DNA from 2 places in the Ligilactobacillus sp. LYQ135 genome. Region 1 is predicted to be linked to the other one. Evidence: a T-box and tRNA genes for the amino acid it is inferred to sense, from the RefSeq annotation. Region 1 holds a T-box; the other holds one or more tRNA genes.
The links. The T-box of region 1 lies ahead of leuS (leucine--tRNA ligase). A T-box ahead of a tRNA ligase gene usually reads a tRNA of that ligase, here a tRNA-Leu.
Positions count from the first base shown of each region.

Region 2: it has a tRNA-Leu gene. The T-box ahead of leuS (leucine--tRNA ligase) is inferred to sense a tRNA for this amino acid. The anticodon was not compared.

Region 1 is NZ_JBSJYT010000003.1:3,039-9,512, forward strand. Features, by position in the region: gene ACWCL1_RS03580 (LysM peptidoglycan-binding domain-containing protein) at 1-2,332, shown strand, start outside; T-box leader at 2,374-2,578, shown strand; gene leuS (leucine--tRNA ligase) at 2,636-5,047, shown strand; gene ACWCL1_RS03590 (alpha/beta hydrolase) at 5,166-5,921, shown strand; gene ACWCL1_RS03595 (hypothetical protein) at 5,969-6,100, shown strand; gene ACWCL1_RS03600 (hypothetical protein) at 6,153-6,440, shown strand.
Region 2 is NZ_JBSJYT010000008.1:7,682-14,155, reverse strand. Features, by position in the region: gene ACWCL1_RS06915 (C1 family peptidase) at 1-664, shown strand, start outside; gene ACWCL1_RS06910 (2,3-bisphosphoglycerate-dependent phosphoglycerate mutase) at 704-1,390, opposite strand; gene ACWCL1_RS06905 (C40 family peptidase) at 1,460-1,996, opposite strand; gene ACWCL1_RS06900 (LCP family glycopolymer transferase) at 2,158-3,420, shown strand; gene ACWCL1_RS06895 (beta-ketoacyl-ACP synthase III) at 3,458-4,441, opposite strand; tRNA gene ACWCL1_RS06890 (tRNA-Leu) at 4,579-4,664, opposite strand; gene ACWCL1_RS06885 (SprT family protein) at 4,707-5,162, opposite strand; gene ACWCL1_RS06880 (Tex family protein) at 5,155-6,474, opposite strand, start outside.

The DNA of each region.
Region 1 (6,474 bases):
TTCAAACAGTTCTTCAAGTAGCAGATCATCTTCAAGTTCAAGTAGTTCTTCAAGTAGCTCAAGCTCATCAACTTCTTCAAGTAAAGAAGTTGCATCAAGTGCTGCTGGCTCACAAGTAACTAGAGAAATCGTATACAGTTCAAGTTCTGTAAGTTCAAGTGAAAATTCAAGTTCAAAAAACTCAGGTAGTTCTAGTTCTGTAAAGGCAAGCCAAGAAGAATCCAAGTCAAGTAGCATTAAAAGTGAAGAAAGTTCAAGTTCTTCAGTGGCTAGTTCAAGTAGTTCTTCAACTAGCAGTTCAAGTTCGATTGCTTCAAGCGAAAGTAGTAGTTCACTTAAAGATGAATCATCAACAACGGTTGAATCATCTTCAATCTCAAGTAAGCAAGAAAAAGAAGATTCTCAAGTTCAATTAGAAGCAGAAAATCAACTTCAAGAAAAAACTACACGCAGTGAAGTATCAACATTAGCTTATCCTGGCAATGTGCAAAACTTCTTAAATACAATTGGACCAGTTGCACAACAAGTTGCTCAAGAAAATGGTGTTTATGCCTCATTAATGATTGCGCAAGCAGCACTTGAAAGTGGTTGGGGAAGCAGTGCTTTAAGTACCCAAGGACATAATTTATTTGGTGTTAAGTGGAATGGAACTGGTGATTATGTTTTAATGCCTACTCAAGAATATTATAACGGAACTTGGCACACAGTTTATGCTAAATTTCAAAAATATGACAGTTACTATGAATCACTTACAAGTTATGCTAAGTTAATTAATTCAAATTTCCCTAACTCAAATCGAGCAAATGCAGCAACTCCGCAAATTGCCGCAGAAAACTTACGTTATGGAGTTTATGGTACATATGCGACTGATCCAAACTATGCTAATACTTTAAAACGGTTAATTAGTGAATATGACTTAACTCGTTATGATGTATATACTGGATCTGGTTCTTCAAGTAATAATCAAAATAATCAAAATTCAAATGCATCAAATAGTAATAATAATTCCAGTTCTTCATCAAATGGAAATGGTAATAATATTCCAGATACTTATACAGTTAAAGCTGGTGATTCTCTTTGGGGAATTTCACAAACCTATGGTACGACTGTGAATAATTTGAAGCGAATTAATAACTTATCTTCAAATGTGATTTACGTTGGTCAAGTATTAAAATTGAAGGAACAAACAACATCTAACAGTGGTTCATCCTCAAATTCAAGTAGCACAGCAACAACTTATACAGTTAAAGCCGGCGATACTTTATGGGGAATTGCTAATGATCATGGAACAAGTGTAAGTAACTTAAAGAATATTAATAATTTAAGTTCAGATACAATTTACGTTGGTCAAGTATTGAAATTAACAAATAGTTCATCAAGTAATAACAATCAATCTTCTAACTCATCATCAAGTAGCACAACTGATCAATACTATACAGTTAAAGCCGGCGATTCATTGTGGAAGATTGCTACGAGTCATGATACAAGTGTAGATAACTTGAAAAAAATTAATAATTTATCATCTAATACAATTTATGTGAGACAAAAATTATTAATTAAAAAGGGAAGTAGCTCAAGTTCAAACTCAAGCTCAAGCTCAAATTCCTCATCAAATGCTACTGTAACTTATACAGTTAAAGCTGGTGATACTTTATGGGGGATTGCTAATGAACATTCTGTGTCAGTAAATACGATTAAACAAAATAATAATTTAAGTTCAGATACAATTTATGTTGGTCAAGTGTTAACAATTAAAGGTTCATCAAGCTCAGGTTCTCAAGGTGGTTCAAGTAATTCAAACTCAACGAGTTCTACGAATGGAACTTATACGGTTAAAGCTGGTGATACTTTATGGTCAATTGCTAACGAACATTCAGTATCAGTAAATACAATTAAACAAAATAATAATTTAAGTTCAGATACAATTTATGTTGGTCAAAAGTTAACAATTAAAGGTTCATCAAGTTCAAGTTCTCAAAGTGGCTCAAGCAATTCAAACTCAATAAGTTCTACGAGTGGAACTTATACGGTTAAAGCTGGTGACACTTTATGGTCAATTGCTAACGAACATAGTATGACCGTATCACAATTGAAGAGTCAAAATAACTTGTCATCAGATTCAATTTATGTGGGTCAAAAATTAAGTGTTGGAAAGACATCTTCAAATAGTAGTCAATCTACAAGCAGTTCGGCCAAAACATATACAGTTAAGTCAGGAGATTCATTATGGAAGATTGCTTCTGATAATGGTTTGACTGTAAATCAATTGAAATCTATTAATGGATTAACTTCAGACTTAATTTATACTGGTCAACAGTTGAAGTTAAAATAATAATTGAAAGCTAATTTAAATTATGTTAAAATCAACATTAATATTTAACGTAGATAAGGATTAGTAGATTAGCTAGTACTACTCAGAGAGAACATGGTGGTGAAAATGTTTAAGTATTACTTTTCGAACTCACCTTTGAGTCCTTAACTGAAAATAGTAAGTTAAGGCGGAAAGAGCCGTTATCTCTGAAAGAAGTGCCGATAGTTTATCGGAAAATAGGTGGTACCGCGAAAATTCGTCCTATTCAAGTTTAACTTGGATAGGATTTTTTACGTTAAAACCAAATTATAAGGAGCGCTAAAAATGTCATACGATCATAAGAAAATCGAAAAAAAGTGGCAACATTATTGGGAAGAACACAAAACCTTCAAGACAACTGAAGATCCTGATAAAAAGAAATACTATGCAATGGATATGTTTCCATATCCATCAGGACAAGGATTACACGTAGGACATCCAGAAGGCTATACTGCAACAGATATTGTTTCTCGAATGAAACGGATGCAAGGATATAATGTTTTACATCCAATGGGATGGGATGCGTTTGGTTTACCAGCAGAACAATATGCGCTAAAAACAGGAAACTCTCCACGGGAATTTACTCAAAAAAATATCAATAACTTTAGAAGACAAATTAAATCTTTAGGTCTTTCATATGATTGGGATCGGGAAATTAATACGAGTGATCCTTCATACTACAAGTGGACGCAATGGATTTTTGAACAGTTATACAAAAAAGGGTTAGCATATGAAGCTGAAGTTCCCGTTAATTGGTCACCTGATTTAGGAACAGTAGTTGCTAATGAAGAAATTGTCGATGGTAAAACTGAACGTGGTGGTTTTCCAGTTGTACGTAAGCCAATGAAACAATGGATGTTAAAAATCACTGCGTATGCTGATCGGTTGATTGATGATTTAGATGACTTAGATTGGCCTGAAGCAATTAAAGAACAACAAAGAAACTGGATTGGGCGTTCTGTAGGAGCAGCAGTAGATTTTAAAGTTGAAAATCAAGATGCAAAAATTGAAGTGTTTACAACTCGTCCAGACACAATTTTTGGTGTTTCAGTGTTAGTCTTAGCTCCTGAACATGATTTAGTTAAGCAATTAACTACAGCAAATCAAAAACAAGCAGTTGAAGATTATTTAGAAGAAGTTTCTCATAAGTCAGATTTAGAGCGAACAGATTTGGCTAAAAATAAAACTGGGGTATTTACAGGAAGCTATGCTATTAACCCAGTTAATGGTGAAAAAGTGCAAATTTGGATTGCTGACTATGTTTTAGCTTCATATGGAACTGGAGCAATCATGGTCGTTCCAGCACATGACGAACGCGATTATGAATTTGCACAAAAATTTGATTTACCAATCAAGTCGGTAATTGAAGGTGGCAATATTGAAAAAGAAGCCTATACAGGTGAAGGTGTCCATATTAATTCCGACTTCTTAAATGGAATGAACAAGCAAGATGCAATCGATGAAATGATTAGCTGGCTTGAAGAACATCATGTCGGCTATAAAAAAGTTAATTATCGTTTGCGGGATTGGCTTTTCTCACGGCAAAGATACTGGGGTGAACCAATTCCAGTAATTCACTGGGAAGATGGTGAAACTACATTAGTCCCAGAAGATGAATTACCATTACGCTTACCAAAAACAAATGATATTCGTCCATCTGGAACAGGAGAAAGTCCATTAGCCAACCTTGATGACTGGGTAAATGTTGTTGATGAAAATGGACGTAAAGGTAAACGTGAGACCAATACAATGCCTCAATGGGCAGGAAGTTCATGGTACTTCTTACGTTATATTGATCCACATAACAGTGAAGCACTTGCTGATTACGATAAGCTTAAAGAATGGATGCCAGTAGACTTATATATTGGTGGAGCTGAACACGCTGTATTGCACTTATTATATGCACGTTTCTGGCATAAATTCTTATATGATTTAGGTGTAGTTCCAACTAAAGAGCCATTCCAACGATTAGTTAACCAAGGAATGATTTTAGGTGAAAACCATGAAAAGATGTCTAAATCAAAAGGAAATGTTATTAATCCAGATGATATCGTAGAACAATATGGTGCAGATACATTGCGGATTTACGAAATGTTTATGGGACCTTTAGAAGCTTCTAAACCATGGACTGAAGATGGATTAAATGGTGCACATAAATTCATTAACCGTATTTGGAACTTAATGATTGATGAAGATGATAAGTTACGTGATCGAATTACTACTGTAAACGATGGTAGCTTAGATAAAATTTATAATCAAACAGTCAAAAAGGTTACTGAAGACTATGAAGATTTGCACTTTAACACTGCAATTTCACAATTGATGGTCTTTGTAAATGAATGTTACAAAGCAGAAGCACTTCCATTAGAATACATGGAAGGATTTGTTAAGATGATTGCACCGGTAATTCCACATATTGCAGAAGAATTATGGACTAAATTAGGTCATGTAGGCACAATTACTTATGCTAAGTGGCCAACTTATGATGAAAGTAAGTTAGTTGAAGCAACTACTGAAATTGTAGTTCAAGTTAATGGAAAAATTCGTCAACATTTAGTAATCGATAAGGATGCAACTAAAGATGAAATCCAAGAAATTGCATTAAATGATGCAAAGATCAAGGATGAAGTTGCGGACAAAACAATTCGGAAAGTAATTATTGTTCCAGGCAAATTAGTTAATATTGTTGCTAACTAATTAATCTTTAACAGACTATAGCTTTGCTATAGTCTGTTTTTTTGTATTATTATCTTTTACTTGCAATTTAGGTCACTTCCATTATAGGGTGATAATAAAAGGCAAGGGGATGTATTTTATGACTGAAGTTGAAGTGCAACGTGATGGATTAACGTTAAGAGGGGTGCTTGAAACTCCCGATAATAAAGACAGTTATAATATGGCAATTTTAATGCATGGTTTTACAGGAAATTGTGGACGCAATAATCCTGGAAATCTGCATTATCGTTTAGCGCAGATGCTTAAACAAGCTGGAATTGCATCAGTAAGGTTTGATTTTAATGGCCATGGACAAAGTGATGGAGACTTTTGCAATATGACGGTTCCAAATGAAATCAGTGACGGAAGAGCAATTTTAGAATACGTTCGGAGTTTAAAACAAGTCAGAAAAATTTATTTAATGGGACATTCACAAGGTGGCGTAGTTGCTAGCATGCTAGCAGGGTATTTTCATGATTATATTGATAAACTAGTTTTAATGTCTGCAGCTGCGACATTAAAAGATGATGCTTTGGCAGGACATACTTTAAATTTAGTATATGATCCTTTACATATTCCTGACCGGCAAGAAATTCGTCCTGGATATATTTTAGGCGGATTTTACATTAGAACAGCACAAATGTTGCCTATTTACGAAGTTTCTTCAGAATATACCGGACCAGTTTGTATTATTCATGGAACTGCCGATCAAGTTGTTAATCCCAATGCAGCATGTAAATATCACCGTTGCTATGAAAATAGTCAACTGCATTGGATTCAAGGCGGAAATCATCTCCTAGATGGTAAATACCGGCAAGAAGTTTTAACAATCGTAAAAAATTTTATAAGTGAGTAAGTTTATGATATATTTAAAATAAAATTTATTGATTAGGTGTGATTAAAGTGGTGATTAGTTCATTTATTCTATCAATTATTGCACTTGTACTTTCAATTGCAACGCTAACTGTTTCAATCGTAGCTTTATGTTTAGCCAGCAGAAAAAATAAAAAGAATAAAGATAATAAAAAACAATAACATTATTGATAGTTAATTTAATTTTAAGTATGATTATTTTGAGGTGATAGTGATGTTTTTATCTACAGGTGGATTAAATCAAGGATATGCAATTCATGGAATTGTAAATGCTACTGTTAAAGCAGAATTACAAGCAGATGAACTTGATCGGGTAGATGATTTTGATGATTTATATGATCAAGTAAAGATGAAATTAATTGATAAGGCAGTTACTAAAAATGCTGATGGAGTAATTAATGTTCATTTTGAACCCCAAGTTGTGCGGGTATCAGTAGGACCTAAGTACATTGTATTACATGGTTACGGAACAGCAGTTAGTTTCTTGAAAAATAAAAAATAACTTGTTTTTAGTGAAACATTTAGTGTACAATTAA
Region 2 (6,474 bases), on a different contig from region 1:
TACAAAATTTGATTTTGAATATCGTGACAAAAATGATGAATATCACATTATTCAAGATATTACACCTCAAGACTTCTTTAAAAAGTATGTTGGCTGGAACTTAGATGATTATATTTCAATTATTAATGCTCCGACTGCCGACAAACCATTTAACCACATATATACAGTTGAAATGTTAGGAAATGTAGTTGGTGGACGTGAAGTTCGACATTTAAATGTAGATATGGATACATTCCGCAAAATTACAATTGAACAATTAAAACACGGGGAAAGTGTTTGGTTTGGTTCTGATGTTGGTCAAGAATCTGACCGTAAAAAAGGAATCATGGATACTGAATTATATCGTCAAGATGAACTTTTTGACATTGATTTTTCAATGTCAAAAGCAGAACGCTTAGATTATGGTGAAAGTTTAATGACTCACGCAATGGTATTAACTGGCGTGGATCTTGTCGACGATCACCCAACTAAGTGGAAAGTTGAAAACTCATGGGGCGATAAAGTTGGTACTAAAGGTTACTTTGTAATGAGCGATAGTTGGATGGAAGAATTTTGTTACCAAATCGTTGTCAATAAAAAGTATCTTCCAAAAGAACTCCAAAAAGTTTTAACTGAAAAACCAGCAGTACTTAAACCTTGGGATCCAATGGGAAGTTTAGCATAATTTTAAATACTAAATAAAGGTTGCACACACGTGCAACCTTTATTTTTTGCTTGATAAAACCTTTTTATCTAAAACGTCTAAGGTTTGTTCATTTAGAGTATAAATAATTGGCTGGCCATTATAAACTTCTACTCCATCAATGCCTTCATCACTAATTTTTTCTAAGTATTTAAGTAATGCACGCAAAGAGCTTCCATGAGCAACAATTAATTGATTCTTACCTGCTTTTAACTTCGGTGCAATTTGATCTTCCCAATATGGCAAAATTCGATTAGACGCCATTTCCAAACTTTCAGATAAAGGCAACAAATCATGGGCAATCGAATTATAACGCCGATCATCATCAAATTTTTCTAATTGAGGGGGAACTGAATAATAGGACCGCCGCCATAGTGCAACTTGTTTTTTACCATATTTTTGCCGAGTATAGTCTTTGTTTAACCCTCTCAAAGCACCATAATGTCGTTCATTTAAACGCCATGTTTTATGTTCTGGAATCCATAATTGATCAATTTCTTCTAAAACAATGTTTGCTGTTTTTATGACCCGCACTAAAACTGATGTATGCACATCACTAAATTGAATATTTTCATTTTTTAAAAGTCGTCCCGCAGTATGGGCTTGCGCTTCGCCTAAAGCCGTTAAGGGCACATCTGACCAGCCTGTATATTCATTTTTTTGATTAGCAATGCTTTGTCCGTGCCGTAGCAAAACTAACTTGACCAATTAGTTCACCTTCTTTTCAATTTAACCATCGCTTATCATAAATTAAAATTAACTCTAAAGTCAAATATTTTAGTTTAATCTAATCGCAAAATCTGGCTTGAAATAACTAGTCTCACCATATTGAACTACTTGTCCAAAAGTAGGAGCATGAATATATTTTCCATTACCACATGCAATCGCTACGTGATAACTATTTTTTAAGTTTCCCCAAAAATATAAATCTCCTGCTTTGGCTTTATTAATTGGAATAACTGTGCCACATTTTTCTTGCTCCCAAGTAGTTCGTGGCAAAATTTTTCCTTGTTCTTTAAAAACATATTGAACCAATCCAGAGCAATCGAATCCTTTAGGACTAGCTCCGCCCCATACATACGGAACACCTAAATATTTTTGTGCATACATAACTGCTTCATTTTGAAAGTTTATACTAGTTAAGGGTTCTTCAGTTAAATGATTGTTTTTTTGAACTTTTTCAGTATTATAAGTAATTTCTGTAGTTGGTTCCTCATTAAAATCGACTGTCCAATAAAATGAATTTGCCTCACTAATACTACTCATCAACATAATTGATGCTCCAAAAGTAATAATTTCAATTATTTTTTTCATCTTCTAAATTCCTTTCTATTCCCCCTCACATATAAATTCGCAAATTATTCATAATTTTTGGAATATTTTTTTGGTATAATGCTAAAAAGAACTTATTGTTTATTTTAAGGTTTTACATATATAATAAGGGAGTATGTGAATTCGAATTTAAGGAGTTATCCATGGAAAATAAAAATCAAGAAGACTTCGATTTTAATAATCTGCCTTCAAGAAGTGAACGGTATAAAAAACAAAATCGAAAAAGTCATAGTTTGCGTAAAAAAGTTTGTTCAATTTTATTGATTCTACTACTACTTGTATTTTATGGTATTGGTGCTTTTGCTATGAATCTTTTGAATAGTGCCAAAACTACACTCTCCAAAGCTTATATGCCATCAAGTACAACTAGTGGCGGATCTAAGATTTTAAAACAAAAAAAACCTTTCTCAATTCTTTTGTTAGGAACTGATACAGGTGATTTAGGACGAACCGATAAAGGTCGGACTGACACAATGATCGTAATGACTGTTAATCCTAAAACTGAAAAAATTACAATGACAAGTATTCCTCGAGATGCCTGTGTAACTATTTCTGGATCTGACAATCAATATGATAAGATCAATTCAGCTTATACATATGGTGGAATTAAATTAGCTGTTAAAACGGTTAAAAAGACCCTTAACATTCCAATTAACTTTTATATGTTAGTAAATATGGGGGGACTTACAAAAGTAGTGGATGATTTGGGCGGAGTTACAGTGACTCCTCCATTAACTTTCTCATATGATGGAGTATCAGTTACAAAAGGCAAAAAGGTAACTTTAAATGGTACTCAGGCACTTTCATATGCACGGATGCGTGATGATGATCCTGAAGGTGATTATGGTCGCCAAAAACGACAAAAACAAATCATCTCTGCTATTATCAAAAAAGCAATGTCAGTTTCTTCATTAACTAAATACAATAAAACCCTTAAGTCAATTCAAGATAACTTAAAAACTAACTTATCTTATGATGACTTAATGTTAATCGAAACATATTACAAAAATGCTGGAAAAAATATTAAGTCTTATGTTCTTCAAGGGGAAGATGCTACATTAGGAGGGCTTTCTTATCAAGTAATTCCTGCTTCTGAAAAAGAAAAAGCATCAAACCGAATTCGAAAACAATTGGGCTTAAAAGATTCCACATATGATTTTGAAAAAGACTCGCCATTCTATAGTTCAAGTTCAAATGGAACCGGAACATCTTACGGAACTACAGATAGTTACGGTTACGGCTATGGTAATGATACTACCAGCAATTATGGCAATTCATATGGTAATACTTATGGAAGTAACCAAGGAACTGGTACAACTGGCCAAGGCACTGGTGCTGGAACTGGGACCGAAACGACAGGTCAAGGTCAGTATACTACTGGCACTCAAGGTGGTTATGGATATTAAATAAAAAAATCGCGATATTGTTATCGCGATTTTTTTATTACTTATAATCTCGTAAATCTAATAACAAACTCCCATATACTAAGCCAGCCCCAAAACCTGTTAGTAAAACTTTAGCAGGTCGATTACCATGCGCAAGTTCTTCACTTAATCCTAGTGGAATTCCAACTGAAGAAGTATTACCTGCATAATCTACATTTACTGCAAATTTATCTAACGGAATGCTTAATCCTGCTGAGATTTTTTCAATTAACCGCAAGTTAGCTTGGTGAGGAATCACTAAATCAATATCATCTGGTGATAAGTGATTATCCTTTAAAAACTCTTTCATATGGTCAATTACTGTTGTAGTAACAAAGTTAAATACAGCAGGTCCATCTTGATAAAATGCCTTAGCTTGAGGATGGTTTTCAGCCTTAATGTCAGAAATTGGCATTATTCTTCCACTATTAACTGCATCCATATTCCCTTGTGTATGCATCTTTTCAGCAATTAACGTATCAGTTGTATTTTCCTTTTTTTCTAATAAAACGCCAGCAGCCCCATCTCCAAAAAAGACAGTTGAAGTGCGATCTGTGAAATCCATCATTTTCGAATTATTTTCTACACTAATGACTAATGCTTTATTATACTGTGGACTATGCAAAAACTTATCGGCAGTACTATATGCAAAAATAAAGCCTGCACATGCAGCTGATAAATCATATGCAAATGCGTTTGAAGCACCAATATTCTTTTGCACTAAAGCTGCAGTTGATGGTGTTAATGCATCTGGTGAAATCGTTGAGACAATGATCAAATCAATTTCGTTTGGATTTACTTTAGATTGCTTTAAAAGTTTTGTAGCAACTTTTGATGCCATTTCTGAAGAATCTTCATCAATTGCATAGTGTCTTGTCTTAATTCCTGTATGCGCTTGGATCCATTCATCGGAAGTATCCATAATTTGACTTAATTCAGCATTACTTACTACACGTGGTGGCAAGTAACTTGCACTTGCTGTCAATTTAATTCCTTCTGACATTTAATTCACCTCAGTCATATAATTTCCAAAGTTTAAAATACCATTATTTTTTGTTTTAATAAAGAATTATACTCTGACAATTGAAAAATAAAAAGACCGTGAAATTTATCACGGTCTTCATCTTTCAATCACTCAGATGCGGGTAAATGGATTCGAACCATCACGAGCAAAAATGCTCACCAGATCCTTAGTCTGACGCGTCTGCCAATTCCGCCATACCCGCAACAACATAAATGATTATAACAAACATAAAAAATTCATGCAACTATTTTTCAAAATTATTTTCAATCATTTTAAGCGATCCATGACATTGAGAACAACAATATTTATTAACATTAATTCTTCTTTGGCGTGGATACTCCTTAAAACAGCGTTGACATTGATACACCACTTTAATTTTAGAGTTTAGCGTTGCAGGAGAATATCTTGAACCGCCCACTTTTTGTAGCAATTCTTTAAAATCTTTATTTTGATGTTTATAGCCCTGATGACGCAAATGTAAGTGGTAGTGACATAATTCATGCCGAATTACTCCTACCAATATTTTTTCAGAATAATTCTTTGCAATTTTAGGATTAATTTCAATTGCATGACTTGCTAGTAAATATCTTCCCCCCGTAGTTCTTAAACGTGAATTAAACCGGGATTTATGGTTAAATTTAAGTCCAAAATCTGTAATTGAAATTTTCTCAACAATTTTTTGAAGTTGTGAATTATCCATTTTGGTCTGCTTTCTTTTGTGGATTAATCATTGTCAATTGAATTCGTGAACGTTTTTGATCAACTTCATCCACCCAAACATCCACAATATCCCCAATTGATACTACATCTTGTGGATTTTTCACATAATGATTACTCAATTTTGAAATGTGTACTAATCCATCTTGCTTTACTCCAATATCTACAAATACTCCAAAATCAACTACATTACGCACAGTTCCTTGAAGTTGCATTCCAGCTTTAAGATCTTCAAGATGCAATGTATCAGCACGTAATAATGGTGCTGTCATAGTATCACGAAAATCACGCCCGGGTTGTTTCAAACTATCCACAATATCTTGAACCGTTTCTTCCCCCACATCATTTTGCTGTGCAAAATTGTGGATATCAAAGTGGCTTAATTTTTGGGCTAACTGAGCACTTCCAATTTCAGCTTTACTCGCTTGATTTGCAGTCAAAATTTGCTGTGCAACTTGGTAACTTTCCGGGTGAATATCAGTATTATCAAATGAGTTTTCTCCATTAACAATCCGTAAAAATCCAGCTGATTGTTCAAAGGCTTTGTTACCTAATCGTGAAACTTCTTTTAATTGATTTCTCGATTCAAACTTACCATTTTCTTCCCGAAACTTAACAATATTTTTAGCAATGGTTTTATTCAAGCCTGAAATATGTTCCAGCAACTGTGGACTAGCAGTGTTTAAGTTAACTCCTACTTGGTTTACTCCCGTTTCAATCACTTGAGATAATTTTTCATCCAGTTCCTTTTGCGGTAAATCATGTTGATATTGTCCAACTCCAATTGATTTGGGATCAATTTTAATTAATTCCGCCAATGGATCTTGTAATCTGCGGGCAATACTTACTGCCGAACGTTCTTCGACATTAAAATCTGGAAATTCATCACGTGCAATTTGACTTGCTGAATAAACTGAGGCTCCAGCTTCATTTACAATTACAAAGTACACTTTAGTGGAAATTTCACTTAAAACTTCAGCTACAAAACTTTCAGATTCACGACTTGCCGTTCCATTTCCAATCGCAATCATTTCAACTGCATATTTGTTGATTAATTTTTTCAGCGTTTCCTTTGCATCTTTACGTAACTGTGGATTAATTTTTTGTCCCTTGTTTTTTTCATGTGGATAAATTACTGCCTTAGCTAAAAATTTCCCAGTCGGATCAATGACCGCTAACTTACATCCTGTTCGGAAAGCTGGATCTAATCCTAAAACAACTTTACCTTTTAATGGAGCTTGCATTAAAAGATGATACAAGTTATCCCCAAAAATATTGATGGCTTTTTCAACTGC